Regions from separate parts of the Lactobacillus sp. M0390 genome, predicted to be linked through region 1. Evidence: predicted binding sites of a transcription regulator. Region 1 holds the regulator's gene; each other region holds the start of a gene.

What was found. The regulator NrdR, encoded in region 1, represses ribonucleotide reductase genes. The targets are predictions, from matches to a motif close to ACACNATATATNGTGT.
Region 2: H3R25_RS06160 (deoxynucleoside kinase) is a predicted target of NrdR. The motif match lies at 2,732-2,747, and genes of this name have one in related genera.
Region 3: nrdJ (ribonucleoside-triphosphate reductase, adenosylcobalamin-dependent) is a predicted target of NrdR. The motif match lies at 1,923-1,938, and genes of this name have one in related genera.

What each region holds. Positions count from the first base shown of each region.
Region 1 covers NZ_JACFPH010000001.1:802,832-807,123, reverse strand. Annotated here, with positions in the region: gene polA (DNA polymerase I) at 1-169, shown strand, start outside; gene mutM (DNA-formamidopyrimidine glycosylase) at 182-1,012, shown strand; gene coaE (dephospho-CoA kinase) at 1,009-1,611, shown strand; gene nrdR (transcriptional regulator NrdR) at 1,613-2,080, shown strand; gene H3R25_RS03830 (DnaD domain protein) at 2,083-3,429, shown strand; gene dnaI (primosomal protein DnaI) at 3,438-4,292, shown strand, end outside.
Region 2 covers NZ_JACFPH010000002.1:455,616-459,907, reverse strand. Annotated here, with positions in the region: gene H3R25_RS06175 (amino acid ABC transporter ATP-binding protein) at 1-471, opposite strand, end outside; gene H3R25_RS06170 (amino acid ABC transporter permease) at 487-1,128, opposite strand; gene H3R25_RS06165 (deoxynucleoside kinase) at 1,342-2,028, opposite strand; gene H3R25_RS06160 (deoxynucleoside kinase) at 2,040-2,690, opposite strand; gene H3R25_RS06155 (Asp23/Gls24 family envelope stress response protein) at 2,966-3,466, opposite strand; gene H3R25_RS06150 (DUF2273 domain-containing protein) at 3,487-3,675, opposite strand; gene amaP (alkaline shock response membrane anchor protein AmaP) at 3,687-4,241, opposite strand.
Region 3 covers NZ_JACFPH010000006.1:46,910-51,201, forward strand. Annotated here, with positions in the region: gene nrdJ (ribonucleoside-triphosphate reductase, adenosylcobalamin-dependent) at 1-1,849, opposite strand, end outside; gene H3R25_RS08515 (YjjG family noncanonical pyrimidine nucleotidase) at 2,470-3,177, shown strand; gene H3R25_RS08520 (aldo/keto reductase) at 3,243-4,106, shown strand; gene proC (pyrroline-5-carboxylate reductase) at 4,131-4,292, shown strand, end outside.

The sequences.
Region 1 (4,292 bases):
GACTAAGATGGTTGTCCAGGTTCACGACGAATTGATTTTTGATGTTCCAAAAGATGAACTTGAAACAATTAAGAAGATTGTGCCTGAAGTAATGCAATCAGCAGTTAGATTAGATATTCCTTTAGTTGCTGATTCAGGTTATGGTCACAACTGGTTTGATGCCAAATAAGGAGTATAAGTAATGCCAGAAATGCCAGAGGTTGAAACGGTACGTCGTACCTTATTACCACTGATTAAAGGAAAAACAATAAAAAAAGTTACGTTGTGGTACCCCAAAATTATTGCCAGTGACCCGCAAGAATTTGAACAGCAATTAGTTAATAAAAAAATAGAAACGATTGATCGCTATGCGAAGTACTTGTTGATTAGGTTGAGTGGGAATTTGACGGTAGTTTCTCATTTGCGCATGGAAGGCAAGTATCGCTTAGTTAAAGAAAACACGAAAAAAGATAAGCATGATCATGTTCAGTTTGTTTTTACTGATGGTTCAGCTTTGAGATATAACGATGTTCGTAAATTCGGTAGAATGCAGTTAGTTAAAACTGGAACGGAAAAAGAAGTAACTGGTATCAGTAAACTGGGACCAGAACCTAATTCGCCAAATTTTACGATTGCTGCTTTTACTGAGGGACTGGCGCGCAAAAAAAAGAGTATTAAGAATACGCTTCTTGACCAGTCTGTGGTTGCCGGACTAGGTAATATCTATGTTGATGAAGTTTTATGGGAAACCAAAATTCATCCTTTGAGTATGGCCAATGCTCTGCCCAAAACTAAAATCAAACAGCTTCACGATAACATTAATTCTTTAATTGAATTGGCGATTGAAGAACGAGGAACTACGGTTCATACATACCTTGATGCTAATGGAAAAACCGGTGGTTTTCAGGAAATGCTCAAAGTTTATGGTCATAAGGGAGAGCCATGCGTTCGTTGTGACACACCATTAGAAAAAATAAAAGTTTCGGGCCGAGGGACTACATTTTGTCCCCACTGTCAGGTAATTTATAAATGACTTTAGTACTTGGCTTAACAGGTGGAATTGCAAGTGGAAAAAGCACGGCAGATGCTTTTTTCCTTAAGCGCAATTTACCTGTTATTGACAGCGATGTGATTGCACATGACATTTTAAATATCGGTCAGTTAGGTTATAAAAAAGTGATTAGTTACTTTGGCCAAGATATTTTAAATTCTGATCGTACACTTAATCGCAAAAAGTTAGGACAAATTGTTTTTAATGATCAAAGTAAGTTAAATGTGCTTAACCAGATAACACATCCATTGATTTTTAGCGAAATTGAAGATAAAATTACGCAAAATAAACTTTTAAAGAAACCAGTAGTTATTGTAGATGCACCTTTATTATTTGAAACTAAAGTAAAAGATTATTGCGATAAGACCTTGTTAATTGCGGTTCCAGAGGAGTTGCAATTGCAGCGATTAATGACACGTGATCACCTAAATAAAACTGAGGCTTTAAATAGAATAAAAACACAGATGCCACTATCGCAAAAGGAAAAATTAGCAGATTATGTCATCACAAATACTGGTACAATAAAAGAGCTAGAAACTAAATTAGCAAACCTGCTATGTGAACTAAAAGAGGAGGACTAAGATGGAATGTCCTAATTGTCGGCAAAATGCCTCACGTGTAATCGATTCGCGTCCAAGTGATGAAAATCGTGCAATTAGACGCAGAAGAGAATGTGAAAACTGTGGCTTTCGCTTTACTACTTTTGAGCGAATTGAAACAACGCCATTATTAGTAATTAAGAATGATAATACTAGAGAGCCGTTTAATCGTAAAAAGATTCTGCATGGTGTAATGGCAGCTGGACAAAAGCGTCCAATTACCAGTGCACAATTTGAAGAACTAGTTGATCACGTTGAAAACAAGGTTAGACAGCAAGGTGTAAGTGAAATATCTTCGAAAAAAATCGGTCAATTGGTGATGGATGAATTAGCTGAACTAGATGATGTTGCTTATATTCGTTTTGCATCGATTTACCGCGAATTTAAAGATATGTCGAGTTTCATGAAGACAATGGAGGATATGATTGCTAAAAGAGAGAAAGGAAATTAGAAATGTTTGAGACAGATAATCCCAAACAACCTTTTTTTATTGCTAATCATATTGACCTATATCCAGCTGATATTCGTATTTTAGTAAAGCTTTATCAGCCTTTAATTGGCTCTCTTGCTCTTTCCATGTACCTTAGTCTGAATGAAGACTATAATTCTGGTGCAATGCTATCTGATTCAACTGGCTTATACGCGTTACAAGAACAGCTTGATTGCAACCTTAAAAGTCTTTTTATTGCGCTGCATAAGCTTGAAGGTACTGGTTTGATTCAAACACGCATGATTGAAAATGAAATTATGGGTCAGGTACTAGTTTTTCAGCTAGCAAAGGTGCCAAGTAGTAATGAATTTTTTGCTACTCCTCTTTTAGCCAGTTTGCTTAAGGAAAAAATTGGTGTTAGCGCATTTCAAAAATTGAGTCATGTCTTTGCCCAAGAAGGTAGTCAGAACTTAAACCAACCTAATGGCTTAGCGACCGCAACTGATGTTTCTGCCTCATTCATGGACGTCTTTCGTTTACCCGATCAAGAAGCAATTGAACCTTCAATTGAAGTGAAACAGGCTGCTCAAGAAAACCAGATTGCTAAACCTGTTCAGGCAAGTATCAAACAAGATGACAAGATTGACTGGGATTTTATGAAGCAGCAGTTTGAGATTTATCAGATTCCGGAGACAGAAATTGATCGCAACCGCGAAGCAATTCGGGCCGTTATGCGCACCTATGGTTTGTCCGAACAAGAATTTGTTGATGAGGCTTTGTCATGCTTACACGGAGACTATCAGCTTGATATGTCCTTAATTAAAAAGACAATCGCAAACAGTATCCATGCTCAAACAACACGTGAGCAACTTAGAAGAGTTACGCGTACTGAAGAAACTAGTCCTTCAAATGCGCATTTTAGTGAACAAGAACAAAAACTTTTACAACTTGCGAAGAGTAAATCTCCAGCTCAGTTTTTATATTATCTAAAAACTGAACGTCATGATTATGTTGATGCTAGCGAATATCATGTCCTTGACAGTTTATATAATGAAAAAGGGATACCAGCTGAATTGCTGAATCTTTTGACCTACGCTTGTCTAAAAAGCGGACCGAATATTTCCTATCGTTTAGCGAATAAAATCCTGCATGATTGGTTGCAACATGGTGTGAAGACAGGTGAGCAAGCACTTGACTATATGAATAAACGTGAGCAAAATAAAGGAAAATATCCTCGTTATACTCAGGCAAAAAGGGTTGAAAAAGCAACGGACTGGAGCAAGAAAAAAGCTACAGTTAAATCAGACGTTTCTTCGGCAGATTTAAAGAACTTTTTCAAGAACTTTGAAGACCAAAATGGCATGAAGTAGGTGAATCTATGGAACCGATTAATAAATTTATTTCTGGAAAGAATCATCCAGCAGCTAAAAAAATTGATCCAGCTCAGATTAGGCAACAAGTTTTAGCTGAACCGGCTGTCAGTCAGTTCATTAACGCTCATCAGGACAAAATAACGGATGAAATGATTGATAAGAGCATGTCTGCTCTTTTTGAATTTTATTTGTTTCAACAAAATAAAAAGGATCCAGTCACGCAAGGCTTTAAACCGAAATTGATTCTAAATACTAATGCGATTGATATTACTTACGTTCCTGAAGACAGTAAGATTGAACATGATCGGGAAGTTAGTGCCAGAAAGAATCTGCGTTTAATTGATCTGCCAACCAGTTTGCATGATGTTAAACTCAGTCAAGTTGAGATAACGCCTGAAAGAAAGCAAGCAATGGCTGATATTGGTCAATTCTTGAGTGCCTACTCTAAGAATATTCATCAAAAAGGTCTATTTTTATCGGGTAGTTTTGGAGTAGGTAAAACTTTCATTCTTGCTGGCTTGGCAAATTCACTTGCAATGATGAATAAGCGTATTGTTTTCATGCATGTGCCTAATTTCATTGCCGGTCTTTCAAGTCATTTTAATGATAATAGCCTGCCGGAAGAGGTACAGCGAATTTCAAGTTGTGATGTACTAATTTTGGATGATATTGGTGCTGAAAATCTCAGTCAGTGGTCTCGTGACGAAGTTTTAGCAGTAATCCTGCAATCCAGGATGGACAATCAATTGCCGACTTTCTTTTCTTCCAATTTCTCGATGAACGATTTGGAAGAACATTTTAAGGAGACTAAAAATGCAATAGATCCAGTTAAAGCTGCAAGACTAATGGAAAGAGTACGG
Region 2 (4,292 bases), on a different contig from region 1:
GCATAGAATTTGTGGCTTCATTGCTAATGCTCGCGCAATCGCAACTCTCTGCTTTTGACCACCAGACAGCTGATATGGATACAGTTCTTCTTTGCCAGTTAAGTCTAGATCGTGAAGCAATTGCTTAGCTGTCTGTAGAGCCTGGCTATTATCTTCTTTTAAAACCAATCTAGGTGCGAGTGTGATATTGTCAATGATGGTCAAATTGGGAAACAATTCGTAACTTTGAAAAACAACACCAGTAATTTGATTATCTTTACTTGGTTCAGTTGGATCAAATTCTTGATTGTTCCAGAGAAACTGACCAGAATCGACTTTTTCTAAGCCACTAAGGCAACGTAGAAGAGTTGTTTTGCCGGCACCCGAAGGTCCGACTATTGCTAATATCTCTTGATCGGGAATTGTTAAGTTTAGCTTATTTAAAATTGTTCGAGAGCCAAATTTTTTAGTAATATTCTTTAATTCAAGCATGAATCATTCCCCTTATTATTTCCACTTAGAGTAACTGTGTTCGATTTTCTTTAAAATAAACGATGCAATACCGGTCATTAGTAGATAGATAATACCAACTAGAACTAATGGCACAAGTGTAACGTCTCGTGCAGTTGCAACGTTTCCTGCACGTAGGAGTTCACCCAAGCCAATAACATAAACAAGGGAAGTGTCCTTGACTAAATTGATCACTTCATTGCCAATTGACGGTATAACAATTTTGCTTACTTGGGGAATAATAATATGTCGCAAAGTTTGCCATTTTGTGAGCTGCAGAACGTGCGCACTTTCATATTGGCCGACAGGCACAGACTGAAAACCACCACGGAATATTTCTGCAAAGTAAGCAGTATAGTTTAAGATAAAAGCGAATAAGGCAGCATTGTATCGTTGGAAAATGATGCCAATGATTGGCAGTCCATAAAAAATAAAGATTAGTTGTAGTAACAATGGCGTACCACGCATAATCCAGATATAAAATTTTAAAATAGCACGTATAATTTTAAAATGTGAAATTAAACCCAAACTAACAATGATTCCAAGTGGGATAGAAATGATCAAGGTCCATAAGAATAGAATCAGGGTCATTTTAGCTCCAGAAAGTAGAGAAGGCATGATTGAGATTATATAATTCATCTTATTCTCCTTTAAAGCGTAAACTGAAATAATGAGCAAAAAATTACATTTATGACAGAATAGCACATATTTTTTTAATAATAAAATGGTAATAGTGTAAAAAGTTATTTTAGACTGCTCAGCAAGAAATTTAACAAAACAAAAAGCCGTTTTTTAGACTAAATATCTAAAAACGGCTTTTCACTACAATATGCAAGTTGATTGCTTTACTGATTATGCATCGAGTTCGACCTTGGTTGGCTTATCCCATGATTCAGGTAATTTACCAATCTCTTTTAATTTATCGACAATTTGATTTAAAACAATCTCACGATCATGTTCATTGGTCATAAAATCAAGCTCATCACCATTAATTTCCATTTTAGGTGAATAATCATATTTTTCATACCAAGGCTTATAATAACGTAATAGTCGTTTGTAATAATCTTCAAGCGTTGAATCATAACTAAGCTGTTCGTACGGGCGACCACGCTTTTGAATACGTTTAAGCATCGTCTCGTATGAAACATTGATATGGACGAGCAAATCAGGGTTCTTTTTTGGCATATTTTTGAGCTCATTCATCATATTGTTTAAAAGCTCATAGTAAGTGTCAACTTCTTCTTTAGTTGCACGTCCAATATCGGCATTCATTTGGAAGAAGAGTGCATCTTCATAGATAGAACGATCAAGCACGTTATTATCGTCGGTTAATGCGTCCTTAATGCTGCGAAAACGTGTATTAAGGAAAAACACCTGAAGCAGAAACGCATACTTTTTAGGATCAGCGTAAAAAAGTGGTAAGACTGGATTATCGTCAACACTTTCGTAAAATGGCTTAGTTCCTAAATATTTGGCTAAAATACTGGTTAAACTGGATTTACCGGCTCCAATAGGGCCACTTAAAACAATAACTGTCATCACGTTCCTTCTTATTCTAGACTGCCAATTTCACGCAGCTTGCTATCTATCTGGCTTAAAACTTCCTTTTTAGCACCTTCATCACCGATAAAGTCATACTTATCACCGTCAATTACAATCTTAGGTGAGGCATCATACTTTTCGTACCAAGGCTCATAATAGCGAATTAAGCGTGCATAATAATCTTTCAGACTGGGATCAGTCGAGATTTGCTCATAAGACCGACCACGCTTCTCGATTCGTTTTAGCATGGTATCTAGTGACACACGGATATAAATCAAGAGATCAGGTTTTTTACTAGGATTTCCTGGGGTATCTTCCATCATGTTTTCAAGTAAACTGTCGTAAATCTTAAATTCGGTAGGATCAGCGACGTTGCTTTCCGCATTCATTTGGAAAAAGAGGGCATCTTCGTAAATAGAACGGTCAGAAACACTGTTTTTCTCTTTAACTGCTTGATTGATTTGCGCTAACCGGTGGTTAAGTAGATAGATGTTAAGTAAAAAAGTGTACCGTTTCATGTCCTGGTAATATAAAGGAAGAACCGGATTACTATCAACGCCTTCATAAAAGGCTTGAGTTCCTAAATGTTCAGCTAAAATACTGGTTAAACTGGATTTACCGGCTCCAATAGGCCCGCTTAAAACAATAACTTGAATCACGCTCTTTCTTAAATACAATATATAGATTAATATCTAGTTTAATACGAGATATAGTGGTAAACAAGAAGAAATTTAATTTGCATTGAGGCAAAAATGTCAAGTGATTTTGCATAGTGCAGACTAAAAAATTTGCTTATAGTTTGATAAAGATATGTAAATATATATTTTCAAGATAAAAAGATTTAAGGATTGTTACACGTGAAACTAAGGTAAAACAAAAAGTGAAGTGCATAGTTTGAAACACTTCACTTTTTGAATAGATTGGTTAAGATGCGCTACTTAACACGATCTTCTTTCTTTTCTTCTTTTTTATCTTCAGCCTTATCTTTTTGTTCGTCAATCTTTTCTTTGGCGTCTTGAGTGGCACCGGTTAGACGATCTTGCAAGCTGACAGAGTCCTTTTCATGCTCTTCCTTGGTCTTGATATCAACTACTGTGACGTTAACTTCAACAGTATCTAAGCCTGTCATTTCTTTAACCTTGTCATAAATCTTTTGTCTAATTTCGTCATAAAGTTTAGGAATGTCAGTACCGTATTCTGCAACGATTTCAATGTCGACAGCAACTTGCTTTTTACCGACTTCGACGTTAACACCATTAGTTACGTCATCACTGTTAACAATCTTATCAGCTAAGTTAGAGAAGAAGCCGCCATTAACAGTTAATAGTCCTTTAACGTCTGCCAAAGCAATGCCGACAATCTTTTGGATTACTTTAGAGTCATATGTTAAGTCGCCTTTAACTTCTTGTTTTGAGTTGTTGTTATTTTGTACCATAATAATTCAATTCCTTTCATTTAGTGTTGTTGTTTACTTACCAAGCTTTTTAACAGGGGCCAATAATGCCCAGCTAGAAAGCCTAATGCTAGTAACACAATGACAAAAATAGTTTTAAAAAAGCCTAATCCCAAAAAACAAAATGCTAGTAACAAGCCGATTACTGCACCGCATATTTCTGGGAGGTGTTCCTGCAAAATTTTATTCATTTTTGCCTCCTTTATTGAACGCGTGTCTCGGGCTTATCAGAGTTTTGATAGTTAACAAACTTAATTTTGATTTTTGGTTTCTGCTCGATTCCCAAAAGTTGACTAAGATTACCTTTAAGCTCTTCAAGGTATTGCTCAAGAACAGCGTTAACGTTGTCGCCATGTCCTAAATTACCACTAATCCTGATTTTGATTTTATGATTAGTAAGCTTAGAATCAACTTTTGCCTTATTAATAAAAGGTAATTCAGATAAAGAATTCATGACGTAACCGTTAATCGCCTTACTATTAACTCTGACTTGTCCATCGCGCTTATGAATTAAGGTGAAGTAGCGCTGAACTGGCCAGAATAGAATGATTAATAAACTAATGATTAAAGCCAAAAGAACAATGGCACTAGCACCGATTAGATACCATTCGAAAATAGGATTTAATGTACCCAATTTGGGGATGCTAAGCCTTAAATACTTTTGCCAAAAGCCACTAGTTTCCCATAAGAGATAAATTGGCAGAGGCAGTAGTAAAAGCAGAAAAACTACCAGTAACCATTTTTTACTTCGTTTCAATTTATCACATCCTCTCATGCTCTAACCTAATCATAATACGGATTATTTTGT
Region 3 (4,292 bases), on a different contig from region 1:
CTCTTAATGGAAATTCTACACAAATAGTATTTGGTGAATAGATATCTGGTTCTGAGTAGTAACCACAAGCATCAAGGGCCTTGAGTAAAGGATCTGAGGCTTGGAATCTGATTCTTTGAATTAGATAGCCAGCGTAGTGGAAGTGCATACCTTCAGAAGCACCTGCAAGTTTAGCAACAGTACCAGATGGTTTAACAGTGGTGTGTTTGATAGAAGGATTGCAATTTAAAGCCTTACTGTAGTCTTGATCGGCATCAATTACTGCTTGATATGCTTCTTCGACCATTTTGATTCCCTTAGGATCATAAATTGGCTTTTTAATTTTTGCGCCTGTCTCTTCGTCGATACTGTCTTCAAAGCCGGTAACAACCCGATGACCTAAATCATTTAAGAGCCAATCTTGGATACCTGACATTGAAACACCGATTCGTCTGTTCTTGTAGATGATGTTGCGGGAAACTTCCCAGTCGTATTCACTAAAAGTTACACGCTTGGTATAACGGGTAGCCAGTTTGAAGACCTCTTTTAAGTCCCAACCTTGTTCTTCAGCAATGTAAGGAAAAACTTCAAATAAGTTACATGGCTCACCGTTGGCTAGTGAAATCTCACCACATGGGTTTGTTCCTTCAACTTCGCCATCAATGCCTTCTTGATAACCATCAATAATACGGCCGTAATTACGTGACAAGTCTAAGTTAACAACACCAGGTTCACCGTTTTCTCTAATACCAGCGGCAATTGGTTCGTATCCATCGAATTTAGCGTCAATCGCAACGCTATTGTTTGAAGCCCAACGGTGATGATATAGCTTATCTTTATCTTGCTTCATTGTGATGAAATCTTGATCATCGTTAGAGCCTAATGCTAATTCAGCAGACCGTCTAACATTTCCTGCAACAACAGTTTTCCCGATTAAGTTGCAAATGTCTGTACCATCAACTGAGGTGATTTTTGTACCAACACGATTATTGATAATGTCGTTAATCTCAAACAGCATTTCGACCAATGGCATTGGGCCAGAAGCAGTACCACCAAAACCGTGAATTTTTGCACCGTAAGGACGAATACCACTGATGTCTAAAACCAACTTCTGTTTATTTTCAGGATTGGTCTCCTTAAAGTGCATATCGATTAAACGAGCATTAGCTAAAACCCAACCTTCACGGGTGTCAGATAAATCGTAATAGATATAGTCATCCGAATTCTGATTTTGCTTTACCCACTCACTTTTATCAGTTGCTCCAAGCTTAACGGAGTCGTCATAAGAAGCACTAGCCTTGTCGATTACAATCGTTAAATCGATTTTATTGTCAACTGAGGGAATTTTTTGGATATTGTCCTGAACGACGGAAAAGCCAACGCCGCCACCTTTCATCAATTGGTCAAAGACGAAAGAAAATGGCATTGAAAGAGCTTCTTGATTTTTGTCCAAATAGTCAGGCACGATATGACTATCACCATATTTCTGTGGTTTGATAGCAATAAACCAGCAATTGTTTAAGGAATCACCATTACGTCTTTGGTAATCAGTCCCAGAAACCCACAAGTTCCGTCCAGACGGAGTGGAAGCAAGGCCATAAATAAGCTTGAATAAACGCTTAGCTTCGTCTGTCAGTTCCTCAACCACATCTTCAGAAGGCGAATCAGTTAAGCGTGGATCAAGGTTAATGTTGCCTTCCACAACACGCTTAACTGTTTCGTCCCATTCTTCAGCGCGATTATATTCAGGAAGCCAGCGTGCATAAGTCCGCTTGTACGTGACCCAGCCAAGTTCTCCCCAGTGAGGCGAAACATTTTGTTTCACTTGATCAATATAAGCCTGATCCAAGCTTATTCTTGCATTTTTCATATACAAAATATCTCCTCATAAAATAACACTTTGTTTCACATACACATCATGTATGGTGTCTAAAAAGACTATAACACAATATCTTGTATTTACCAGCGGATATGCAGCAGTCAAATCCGAACAAAAAAAGATGATTTAAGGCGGCAGTAGGAGAAAAAGATTTTCAAAAAAATCATATAGCAATCAGCGTATAGAAAAAGCACAATAAACTAAAAAAAGCTTATTGTGCTTCAAAAAGACTAATAAAAAAGAGTTAACGACCAATTGCTGTGAAGAGCAGGAGAAGTATTCCTCCCAAAATAGCAAAAGGAATTAGTAAATGAATAAAGAAAATGAAGATTAAACCGCATGCCAGTATAAATAATAAAATTTTAATTATCCCAACACCTAGTTTAGCCAGTGCCCAGATCAATGCAAAAATTAGTAATAAAGTAAGCATACTAGTATTTCCTCCTGATTTATTTGGTAAGCAATTATACCTCAAGCGCAGTTACTTAAAATGAGTTTTACCTAAATTTAACAAAAAGATAATTATGTTTTTTATGAGTAATTTACTGGTATAATATTTTTCCGTAGCAGTATTTATTTCCCGGGAAATAATTGGAAAGGATGAAAAATACTTGCGTTTTAGACAAATTATTTTTGATGTAGATGACACACTAATCGATTTCGCGGATACGGAGAATTTCGCGCTCCATCGTCTTTTTAACGCGCATCACTGGCCACTAACAGAGGACTTGCAGCGCCGTTACCACTCATATAATCAAAGTTTATGGCGTCAGCTTGAAACTGGTGCATTAACATATGATCAATTGAGTGAAATGGTTTTTCATAATTTTATCAAAGAAAACTATCATATTAATGTTGATGGACTTGCCATTATGGATGAATATCGTTCATACTTCAGTCAAGCTTATAAGTTGCTACCTGGTGTAGAAGATACGCTTCGCTTTGCCAAAAAGAGTGGGTACGAGTTAACCATTTTAAGTAATGGTGAAGCCTATATGCAGCGCCACCGCTTAGAGCTAGCTGGAATTAAGAACTATTTTAATTTAATTATTACTTCTGAAGAAGCAGGTTATTCAAAACCTGATGCTCGAATTTTTGATTACTTTTTTGACCGGGCGGAATATGGTCCTGAAGAAACAGTATTTTTTGGAGATGGTTTACAATCAGATATTTTAGGTGCAGAAAACTATGGTTTTAGCAGTGTCTGGTATAACCATCGCGGGCGAAAAAATAACATGAATTTACATCCTTTGTGTGAAGTGAAAACATATCCCGAATTCGTGAAACTGTTAAAAAATGACTTTGAAAGAATTAATTAGCAATTTGTCAAATTTGATGTGGCAGCATATATATTATTCGATATAATATAACAGAGGTGAAAATAATGACTGTCAAAATTAGTTCTTTAAATGATAGATATTTTTTAAATAACGGAGCTAAGATGCCTACTATAGGTTTCGGAACTTGGCAAACGCCAGATGGCGATGTTGCCAAAAACTCCGTTATTGATGCAATTAATGCGGGGTACCGTTTGATTGATACTGCTGCTGCTTACGGCAACGAGGAGAGTGTTGGTAAGGGCATTAAGGAAAGTGGTATTAACCGTTATGATTTATTTGTTACAACTAAATTGTGGAATGATAAGCATGGCTATCAGGAAACAATTCAAGCAATTGACGAAAGTTTAGAAAAACTAGGGTTAGATTATCTTGATCTGTACTTAATTCACTGGCCAAATCCAAAAGCAGTGCGTGATCATTGGGCAGAATTAAACGCAGAGAGTTGGCTCGCAATGGAAGATCAGTACAAGGCAGGAAAGCTTCGTGCGATTGGGGTTTCAAACTTTAGACGTGAGCACATGGATGAATTACTAAAAACCGCTTCTATTCGTCCAGCTGTCAATCAAATCTACTTAAATCCGAGTGATATGCAGGAAGACGTTGTTTCATATAATAATGAACTTAACATTTTAAGTGAAGCATATAGTCCATTAGGAACAGGCGGCTTAATTGGAAATAAAACTGTTAGTGAAGTGGCTGAGCATTATGGTAAAACTCCTGCTCAAGTACTCTTACGTTGGTCACTTCAACATCAGTTTGCACCACTTCCAAAATCTGTTCATACTGATAGAATAAAAGAAAATGTAGATATTTTTGATTTTGTAATCGATGAAGAAGATATGAAGACTTTGGACGGGTTGCATGGTGCTGCTGACCTTGCAACTGATCCTGATAAAACAAACTTCTAAAGTTAACAATTAAGGTGAAGAGCAATGAAAATAGGATTCATAGGTACCGGTAAAATAGGTAAAGCAATTATTTTGGGCTTATTGCAAGGAGATATCGCTAACCAAGATATTTATGTTTTTGGTGGTGGACATCCATCAGCCGAAAAAATTGCAGCTGAATTGCACTTGAATTTAATTAATGACTAT